2 regions of the Colwellia sp. Bg11-12 genome follow, and region 2 is predicted to be linked to the other one. Evidence: predicted binding sites of a transcription regulator. Region 2 holds the regulator's gene; the other holds the start of a gene.
The links. The regulator NrdR, encoded in region 2, represses ribonucleotide reductase genes. The targets are predictions, from matches to a motif close to AAACACNANATNTNGTGTTT.

Region 1 (5,112 bases), on a different contig from region 2:
ATAAAGATATGCTTTTCTGATGGCGTTAAACTCTGCCAATCAGAGCGGTCTTTTGAGACATCTATTTCTTCAGGACGCCAAAAAAATGATAACTGTTTTTCAATAAGCTTTTCAAAAGCAATAAAACGTTGCTGATCATATCGTGACACATTGACACTGTTCCCTAAAAACATTGGCTCGAGTAGCGCATTATTAGGGACTTGGTTAAACGTAGTGTAGGACATCTATTTCTCCTTGATAACACGCATGATGGTCGCGGCCTGCTATCGAAATTTACTTTTTAAAATGATTTTTATCACTGAACATGCCAGCAGCCCCATTGCTAAATAAGCAATGAAGCTTGCTTTTTGTGCACGTAATTATATTTTACACGCGCCGCCTTCACAGTCTTCTTCTAATCCAAGCATATCCTCAGAGGCACCATCACGTGTGTTATGGTAATACATGGTTTTAACGCCTAACTTATAAGCGGTCAAAATATCTTTTAGAATTTGCTTAACGGGCACTTTTCCACCTTCAAATCGGGCAGGGTCGTAATTAGTATTTGCAGAAATTGTTTGATCAATAAATTTCTGCATGATGCCTACTAATTGTAAATAGCCTTCATTGCTTGGAATGTTCCAAAGTAATTCATAGTTATGCTTTAATCTTTGGTACTCAGGTACCACTTGTTTTAAAACACCATCTTTACTCGCTTTGATGCTGATCAAACCACGTGGTGGTTCAATACCGTTTGTTGCATTTGAAATTTGTGAAGAGGTTTCTGATGGCATTAACGCTGAAACAGTTGAGTTTCTTACACCATGCTTTTTAATGCTCTCACGTAAGCCTTCCCAGTCAAGGTGAAGAGGTTCGCCGGTAATGTCGTCGATGGTCTTTTTATAAGTATCAATCGGTAAAATACCTTGCGATAAGCGTGTCTCATTAAACTTAGGACAAGCCCCTTTTTCTTTCGCTAATTCATTCGAAGCTTTCAACAAATTAAATTGTATCGCTTCAAAAGTACGGTGAGTCAAATTGTTTGCACTACCGTTTGAATAAAAGACGCCGTTTTTAGCTAAGTAATAAGCATAGTTTATTACGCCTATACCTAATGTTCTGCGACCTATAGTGGCATTATATGCGGCTGGCATTGGATAGTTTTGATAATCAAGTAAGCTATCGAGTGCTCGAACAGCTAAATCTGACAATCCTTCTAATTCATCTAAACTTTCTATTGCACCTAAGTTAAAGGCAGACAAAGTACAAAGTGCTATTTCGCCGTTTGGATCATTGATGTCATTCATTGGCTGTGTTGGCAGCGCGATTTCTAAACACAAGTTGCTTTGACGAATAGGCGCTTGTTTAGGATCAAAGGGGCTATGCGTATTACAGTGGTCAACATTTTGTAAATAAATTCGACCCGTGCTGGCGCGCTCTTGAGCAAACAAAGTAAATAATTCAATGGCTTTGATACATTTTTTACGAATTGAGTCATCAGCTTCATATTTTACATACAAAGCTTCAAATTTATCTTGGTCTTCAAAAAATGCATCGTAAAGGCCAGGAACATCGCTCGGACTAAAGAGAGTAATAGACTCACCTTTAATCAAACGAGTGTACATAAGCTTATTGAACTGCACTCCGTAATCTAAATGACGAACACGATTTTCTTCAACACCACGGTTATTTTTAAGGACCAGTAAGCTTTCAACTTCTAAATGCCAAAGTGGGTAGAATAATGTTGCTGCTCCACCTCGAACTCCGCCTTGTGAACAACTTTTAACAGCGGTTTGAAAATGTTTGAAAAACGGGATACAACCAGTATGAAATGCTTCACCGTTACGTATTGAACTACCTAAAGCACGAATACGGCCCGCATTAATGCCAATACCTGCTCGCTGAGAAACATATTTAACAATTGAGCTAGAAGCGGCGTTTATTGAATCTAAACTGTCACCACATTCAATTAATACACACGATGAAAATTGACGAGTAGGTGTACGTACTCCTGCCATAATCGGTGTTGGTAACGATATTTTGAAAGTTGAAATAGCGTTATAAAAACCTTCAACATATTTTAAACGCGTTTCAACAGGGTATTTAGCAAATAAACAAGCTGCGACTAAAATATATAAAAACTGGGCACTTTCATAAATTTCACCCGTGACACGGTTTTGAACAAGGTATTTACCTTCCAATTGTTTTACCGCTGCGTAGCTGAAGTCTAAATCACGTGAGTGAACAAGGAATCGTTCCATCTGTTCAAATTCTTCTTCACTATAATCAGCTAAAAGATGCTCATCGTATTTCCCCTTTTCTACCATACTAACAACATGTGAAAATAGTTTAGGGGGTTCAAATTGGCCGTAGGCTTTCTTACGTAAGTGAAAAATAGCTAAACGTGCTGATAAATACTGATAATCAGGTGTTTCTTCTGAGATAAGGTCAGCGGCAGCTTTAATAATCGTTTCATGAATATCAGCAGTTTTAATGCCGTCGTAGAATTGAATATGAGACTTTAATTCAACCTGTGACACTGACACGTTATCAAGGCCTTCAGCAGCCCAAGTGATAACTTTATGAATTTTTTCTAAATCGATGAGTTCTTTTTTGCCATTACGCTTACTTACAAAAAGATTATTAGTCATGAAAAACCTGTAATTTATTAATTATGCTGGTCGCTTTATTTACCTAACGTTGTTAATTAGAAACACGTTAAGTGAACACTTATCATTATTATATTTCCCTAAAAGCATAAATCAGCACAAAAAATCGTCTGAACAACAAATACACTATATGTAGGGGTTTTCTAAAAACTGATCACAAGATAATGAGGTTTTGATGTTTTTGCAAGTGATAAAAAGCAGAGTTTTTAATAACTTTCTTTAGAGTAAAAGTTCAGTTAGTAACGACTAACTTAGTAGTGCTTTTTATTTTTGATATTACAAAAACGCAACGTTTATTTTAATTAATTTTTGCTGATAAAGTTTTTTTAAAATAAATTTCATCTCTGCTCACTAAATTTGTAAGCTAAAAGTTAATTTTCAATAAAAACAGTAGGTTGCTTTTTTTTGAACAAGAAGGGTACTAAATGAACGATATCGCTGCTGTTATGGTTTTTCATAATATTCCCATAACAGGTTGTATAATCTTTACACGTTAATGAATACACCAATAAAAACGTTGAGGTAAAATTGTTCACCTTTTAGCTACTTTATAATAAAGGCAAGTAGGCAGGGCGATATTCTCGTTTAGTCAGTGTATTTATTGTTTCTTGGTTTTGTTTTGGCTGGTGAAATATTCTTTCAAAAAATTAAGGAGTAATCTGAGTTTTTTAGAGTTTGCTGTGCCAGGTGGGAATACACCATAAACATTGATATCGCTTAGGGCATAGTCATCCAGTACCGTTTCTAAGGTGCCTGCTTTTATTTTTGGCCACGCGTCGTAAGTTGGAATACGGCCTAAACCATGTCCTGCCTCAACAAAAGCAGTACGTGCTGCCGCATTATTGGTACTTATACTTCCCTTCATGGTAACACTGAACGAACGGCTGCCCTTCGTTAAGGTTAATACCCCAGACGTTAATTTGTAAATAACCCATTGATGGTCACTTAAATCTGCAGGTTTAGTGGGCCGGCCAAATTGAAGGAAGTATTCAGGAGCGCCACAAAGGCAAGTTTCTAATGTTGCAAGCTTACTGGCTTGCAAACCAGAGTCAGGTAAGGGTGCACCCCGAATGGCCAAATCGATACCTTCTTTCATAATATTAACGACTTCATCAGTTAGCATGACATCAAGGGCAATTTTAGGATAAATTTTCTTAAACTCGTTGAGTGCCGGAACAACCGTTTGTAAACCAACGTTTACTGGGCACGTTATTTTAAGGAGTCCAATGGGTTCATTTTTGAAGTTTTCAATTTGTTGGTTTGCGGCGCTGGCTTGCTCGGCAATAACGCGACAGCGTTCATAATAAGCTTGGCCTGCTTCAGTAAGATTAATAGAACGTGTAGAGCGATTAAGTAGCTTTACCTCGAGCTGTGCTTCGAGCTTTTTAAGATGATAACTCACTACTGCTCGAGATAAGCCTAAATGTTTAGCTGCAGCACTTAGACTACCTTGCTCTATGACTTGCGCAAAAACAACCATACTTTTGAGCTGTTCAAATGAAATATCCATAATATGACCTATTAATTAAAAACACATGGCTAATCGCTTACTTAATTATCATTGTATCAATAATTAATACAATGATGTCAGTTTTATCTGCATTGTTCATATTGGTTCTTAGGCATATACTAGCTGCATAGAAAATAAAAACACACTCAACTTATACTCACTTACTTATAAATGGATGAATGATAATGACTAAAAAAATATTGATGGTACTTACTTCACACGATGAACTTGGTAATACAGGCCAAAAAACAGGTTTTTGGGTTGAAGAATTTGCAGCGCCATATTACGCTTTTATCGATGCGGGTGTTGAAGTAACACTGGCGACCCCTAAAGGTGGTCAAGCACCTATTGACCCAACAAGTACACTTGAAGATTTTCAAACATCGGCTACAGACCGTTATGACGCAGACAATGAAGCGCAAGCTAAAATTGCTGCAACAGTAAAATTGTCTTCAATTAATGAAGCTGACTTTGATGCTGTTTTTTATCCGGGTGGTCATGGTCCATTATGGGATCTTACTGATAATACTGACTCAATCAATTTGATTGAGAGTTTTCTCAAAGCAGATAAAGCCGTTGCTACTGTTTGTCACGCCAGTGCAGCTTTATTGAATGTTAAAGAAGCCTCAGGTGATTTTGCCATAAAAGGTAAAGCAGTGACTGGTTTTACTAACAGCGAAGAAGAAGCCGTTCAATTAACAGAAGTTGTACCTTTCTTACTTGAAGACGAACTCATTAAGCGTGGCGGCGAATACCAAAAGGCGCAAGACTGGCATGCCTTTGCAGTACAAGATGGCCTTATCATTACCGGTCAAAACCCAGCAAGCTCTGCATTAGCGGCTGAGAAATTACTGGCTCATCTTACCGCATAGATTCTTAGAATAGACAACTCGATTAGCTAACCTGTTTAGCTAATCGACTTAATTCTTTACGCTTAAGGACATATAAATGTTA
Region 2 (5,112 bases):
AATGTACACGCACTAAGGTTGGCTCTTCAGCTTTAATCTCGCCTTTAGTTAAGGCAAAGTGTGCTTGGCCATCAATAGTGTCTTTAAATACAGTTAAATCGAATTCACCGAACGCTGTAGGCAGTTTACATTTTGAAATACGTTCAATAGTTGTTTCATTTGCATTTCTATATTCAATTAAGTCGGCAATGGTCCCCATTTTCAAATCATGCTTTTCAGCGATAATCTCTAAATCAGGGCGACGCGCCATGGTGCCATCTTCATTTAATATTTCAACAATAACAGCGGCAGGCTCTAAACCCGCTAAACGTGCTAAATCGGTACCTGCCTCGGTATGACCTGCACGATTTAATACGCCACCGTCTTTAGCAATTAAAGGAAAAATATGACCTGGCTGAACAATGTTTAAATGGTTAGCGTCTTTGGCAACTGCGGCTAAAACAGTGGTTGCACGATCGCCAGCAGAAATACCGGTAGTTACCCCATGGGCAGCTTCAATTGACACAGTAAAGTTAGTACTAAATTGAGCATCATTTTTTTCAACCATTAGTGGCAACTTTAACTGTTGGCACTTTTCAACGGTCATTGGCATACAAATTAAACCACGGCCATGAGTCGCCATAAAATTAATCGCTTCGGGTGTTACTTTCTCCGCGGCCATAATGAAGTCACCTTCATTTTCTCTGTCTTCGTCATCCATCAAAATGACCATTTTACCTTGAGCAATATCGTCAATAATTTCTTGTGGGGTATTTAAATTCATGATCATCTCTTTTATTTAACTTTTTGGTTAACTTAATTCTGAATAATTCTTGAAGAATACCACAGTGCGTCTTAGTATAAATACGCAGTGTGATAGATTATTTCATAAAACCGCTACGTGCTAATAAATCATGCGTCACGCCGCCACTATAATTATCACCGGTGCTAGCGTCTTTTTTTGTTAAGAGCCTTTCGATATAACGCGCAATTAAGTCAACTTCTAGGTTTACTTTAGTGCCAACTTTATAATGAGCAATGATAGTTTGCGCTGTAGTGTGCGGTACAATCGTTAAACGAAATTTATTATCGGTAACGCTATTCACTGTCAAGCTTGTACCATCGATGGTGATAGAGCCTTTTTCAGCAATGTAAGGTGCTAAATCACTTGGCATTTCAAGCCAATATTCAATACTATTGCCATTATGTTCAATCGAGCTAATAGCAACAACAGCATCAACATGGCCAGACACCATATGTCCGCCAAAACGTGTCGTAGGTAACATGGCTTTTTCTAAGTTAACTGATTGCCCTGTTTGATAATCGACAAAACCGGTACGGGTTAATGTTTCATTAGACACATCGACACTGTAAGTTGACGAGTCAAACGCGACGACCGTTAAGCAAATGCCATTAGTGGCTATTGAGTCACCCAGTTTAACATCGCTCATGTCTAATAATCCGGTTGAAATAACAAGTCTTGCGCCTTGCCCTGTAATATTTATAGCTTGAATGGTTCCAACGGCTTCAATGATTCCTGTGAACATAATTACTCTTTTCGTGATTTGTAGGTCGAGTTAATCTCAACATAATACTAAAATTTTAAGGTAAAAGTTTAGCAATAATACGGATATCTTTGCCGATCATACGTATATCACTTATATTTAGTTCTTTTGCTTGGCTCAAGTTTTCAATACTCTTCATATTTACCAAACTTTTACTGTCAGCGCCCATCAATTTTGGTGCTTGGTATAAAATCAATTCATCAACTAAATCTTGTTCAATAAATGCGCCAGCTAAACGAGCACCTGATTCAATGAGCACATCATTTAAGTTTAGTTGCGCTAAATATTTCAATAAAGCGTGCAAATCAATGTACTGTTCACCTGTTGATGTTGGTGCAAAAGGTAAAGGCACTTGCTTTACGAAGTGAGGCCATTGATGAATGTTTTCAATGGTGTTTCTAATTAATATTATGGGGCTATTTTCATTAAAAAACGCTAAATGAGGTGTTAAGCGATTTTTAGTATCGATAACAACCCGAATAGGCTGTCTAACTATTTCTTTTTTATAACTATTCTTTAATTCACCCAATTCAGACCAACGAACGGTCATTTTAGCATTATCGATTAATATGCTGTCAGCGCCACTAATAATGGCACAACTTTGTGCGCGTAAACGCTGAACGTCTTGTCGAGCTTGTGGAGAAGTTATCCATTTACTTTCTCCATTTTTCATGGCGGTTTTTCCATCTAGGCTTGCGGCTAATTTGCAACGAACATACGGTAAACCGCTCGTCATTTGTTTTATAAAACCGATATTTAATGCTTCAGCCGCAGCGGTTAGTAAACCATGTTGCGTAGAAATACCTGCTTGCTCTAGCATTTTCAAGCCATTACCCGCAACTTTAGGGTTTGGGTCAACCATTGCCGCTACAACGTGTTTGACACCCGCTTTGATTAGCCCTTCAGCACATGGTGGCGTTCGACCATAGTGGCTACAAGGCTCAAGGGTTACATAAGCGGTTGCGCCTTTTGCCTTTTCGCCTGCCATTGTTAGCGCATTAACTTCGGCATGACCTTCACCCGCTTTTTGATGATAACCTTCACCAACAACTTTCCCTTTATTAACTAAGACACAACCCACTCGCGGATTAGGAGAGGTGGTAAAGTGCCCTTCCTTGGCAAGCATGATGGCACGTTGCATAAAGTGATAATCGTCACTAGAAAATTGGTTCATATTACTTTTCATCACCTAAACGGGCAATTTCTTCACTGAAGTCACGAATATCTTCAAAAGACCGATAAACCGACGCAAAACGAACGTAAGCGACTTTATCTAAATCTTTTAATTGTTCCATGATGATATTGCCAAGTAGGCCACTCGATACTTCTCTTTCACCAGTAGCACGCAGCTTTGATTTCACTTTATTAATTGAGAGTTCGACTTGTTCGACACTAACGGGGCGCTTCTCTAGAGCTCTCACTAAGCCATTTCGCATTTTGTCTTCATTGAAAGGTTCACGTGACCCGCCATTTTTGATAATACGCGGCATGACTAATTCAGCGGTTTCAAAAGTAGTATAGCGCTCATGACAAGCGAGACATTCGCGGCGACGGCGAACTTGATGACCATCAGAGACCAAACGAGAATCAATAACTTTGGTGTCTACCGCTCGGCAAAAAGGACAATACATGGGAAGCTCCAATAAAATTATTTATACCTATTTCAATAAGTTTTTCAGTGTAAAAACTTATTGATTGGGTTTTATCAGCAAATAGCTCTGTTTATACGTTAGAAACAATAATGGCCGCTAATGCGGCCATTTTAATCTAATTAAGCTGTTGTTACATCAACTTATTTATCTTGAGTTTTTATGCTCAACATAAACTTAACTTATGCGTAAACAGGGAAGCGTGCACAAAGTTCTTTAACACTTGCTTGTACTTTACTGATCGTATCTTCATTGTTAATGTCGTCTAAGATATCACAAATCCAACCTGTCAATGCTTTGGTTTCAACGATACCAAAACCACGACGTGTAATCGCAGGAGTACCTAAACGCAAACCAGACGTTACAAACGGAGAACGAGGGTCGTTTGGTACTGAGTTTTTATTAACAGTAATATGTGCACGGCCTAATGCAGCATCGGCATCTTTACCCGTAATATCTTTATCGATTAAATCAAGTAATAACAAGTGATTTTCAGTACCGTTAGAAACAACTTTATAACCACGTTCTTGAAGAACAGCAACCATCGCTTTAGCGTTATCTAAAACATTTTGTTGGTATACTTTAAATTCAGGCTCTAATGCTTCTTTAAATGCTACAGCTTTAGCCGCAATAATGTGCATTAATGGGCCACCTTGGCCACCTGGGAAGACAGCAGAATTCAATTTTTTATAAATAGCTTCGTCGTCACAACCTGAAATAATTAAACCACCACGAGGGCCGGCTAATGTTTTATGCGTTGTTGTTGTAACAACATGAGCATGTGGAACTGGATTTGGATATAGACCTGCTGCAATTAAACCAGCAACGTGAGCCATATCTACGAAAAAGTAAGCGCCAACGCCATCAGCGATTTTACGCATACGCGCCCAATCAACAACACCAGAGAATGCAGAAAAACCACCAATGATCATTTCTGGCTTATGTTCTTGTGCTAAGCGTTCCATTTCTTCGTAATCGATATCGCCTGTTTCAGGGTGAAGACCATATTGAAAAGCTTCGTAAGACTTACCTGAAAAGCTCACATGTGAACCGTGTGTTAAATGACCACCATGCGCTAAGCTCATGCCCAATACTTTACCACCGGGTGTTACTAAGGCTTGAAATACAGCTGCATTAGCTTGAGAGCCAGCATGTGGTTGTACATTAGCGTAAGTTGCACCAAATAATTCTTTTGCACGGTCAATGGCTAACTGTTCAGCAATATCTACAAATTCACAGCCGCCGTAATAACGCTTGCCAGGGTAACCTTCAGCATACTTATTGGTTAATTGAGAACCTTGTGCTTCAAGCACACGAGGACTACAGTAATTTTCTGAAGCAATAAGTTCAATGTGCTCTTCTTGACGAACTTTCTCATTGCTCATCGCTTGATAAAGTTCAGGGTCAAAATCAGCAATATTCATATCACGTGTAAACATGGTTTTTCCTCAATAATTCAGCCAAGGCTGTTACAGACAATTGTCTAATGGATAGCAAAATTTATGCGACATATTTTGCCTCAAATCAGCTGAGTTGTACACGAGTAAAGGTACAATTCTTAGCTCATTTATTCATCTAATATGCCGTAAGTGTTTTTGTTATTATTGATAAAAACTTTTAAAGTCTCGATCAATACTTTTAGTATGGCAGAATATAACCAAGAAAAAACACAATAACAAGGAATTTTAAACAACACAAAACGTAAAAACAAAACATAATCTGACTTCACGTGAATTATCCATATTTTATTTTGAAAGCAATTCTTGTAGCTGCTTTAATTCGTTACGCCTTTTTATATGAAAATAATGAGTAATAGCCCATATTAAAAGAACAAATACATTCATTAACACCAAACCTAAAACAGGTGACTGACTTTCTTGCTCACTCATGGTAAAAATATACCAATTAACAAATGGTAA

Region 1: the regulator NrdR is predicted to act here: its motif matches at 2,770-2,789, upstream of nrdA (class 1a ribonucleoside-diphosphate reductase subunit alpha).

Annotation. Positions count from the first base shown of each region.
Region 1 covers NZ_JACGUZ010000086.1:149,317-154,428, forward strand. The annotation lists gene nrdB (class Ia ribonucleoside-diphosphate reductase subunit beta) at 1-224, opposite strand, end outside; gene nrdA (class 1a ribonucleoside-diphosphate reductase subunit alpha) at 360-2,630, opposite strand; gene H4J39_RS18690 (LysR family transcriptional regulator) at 3,247-4,158, opposite strand; gene H4J39_RS18695 (type 1 glutamine amidotransferase domain-containing protein) at 4,344-5,030, shown strand; gene H4J39_RS18700 (iron-containing alcohol dehydrogenase) at 5,107-5,112, shown strand, end outside.
Region 2 covers NZ_JACGUZ010000053.1:50,599-55,710, forward strand. The annotation lists gene ribBA (bifunctional 3,4-dihydroxy-2-butanone-4-phosphate synthase/GTP cyclohydrolase II) at 1-763, opposite strand, end outside; gene H4J39_RS03890 (riboflavin synthase) at 861-1,526, opposite strand; gene ribD (bifunctional diaminohydroxyphosphoribosylaminopyrimidine deaminase/5-amino-6-(5-phosphoribosylamino)uracil reductase RibD) at 1,582-2,718, opposite strand; gene nrdR (transcriptional regulator NrdR) at 2,720-3,175, opposite strand; gene glyA (serine hydroxymethyltransferase) at 3,376-4,632, opposite strand; gene H4J39_RS03910 (hypothetical protein) at 4,939-5,112, opposite strand, start outside.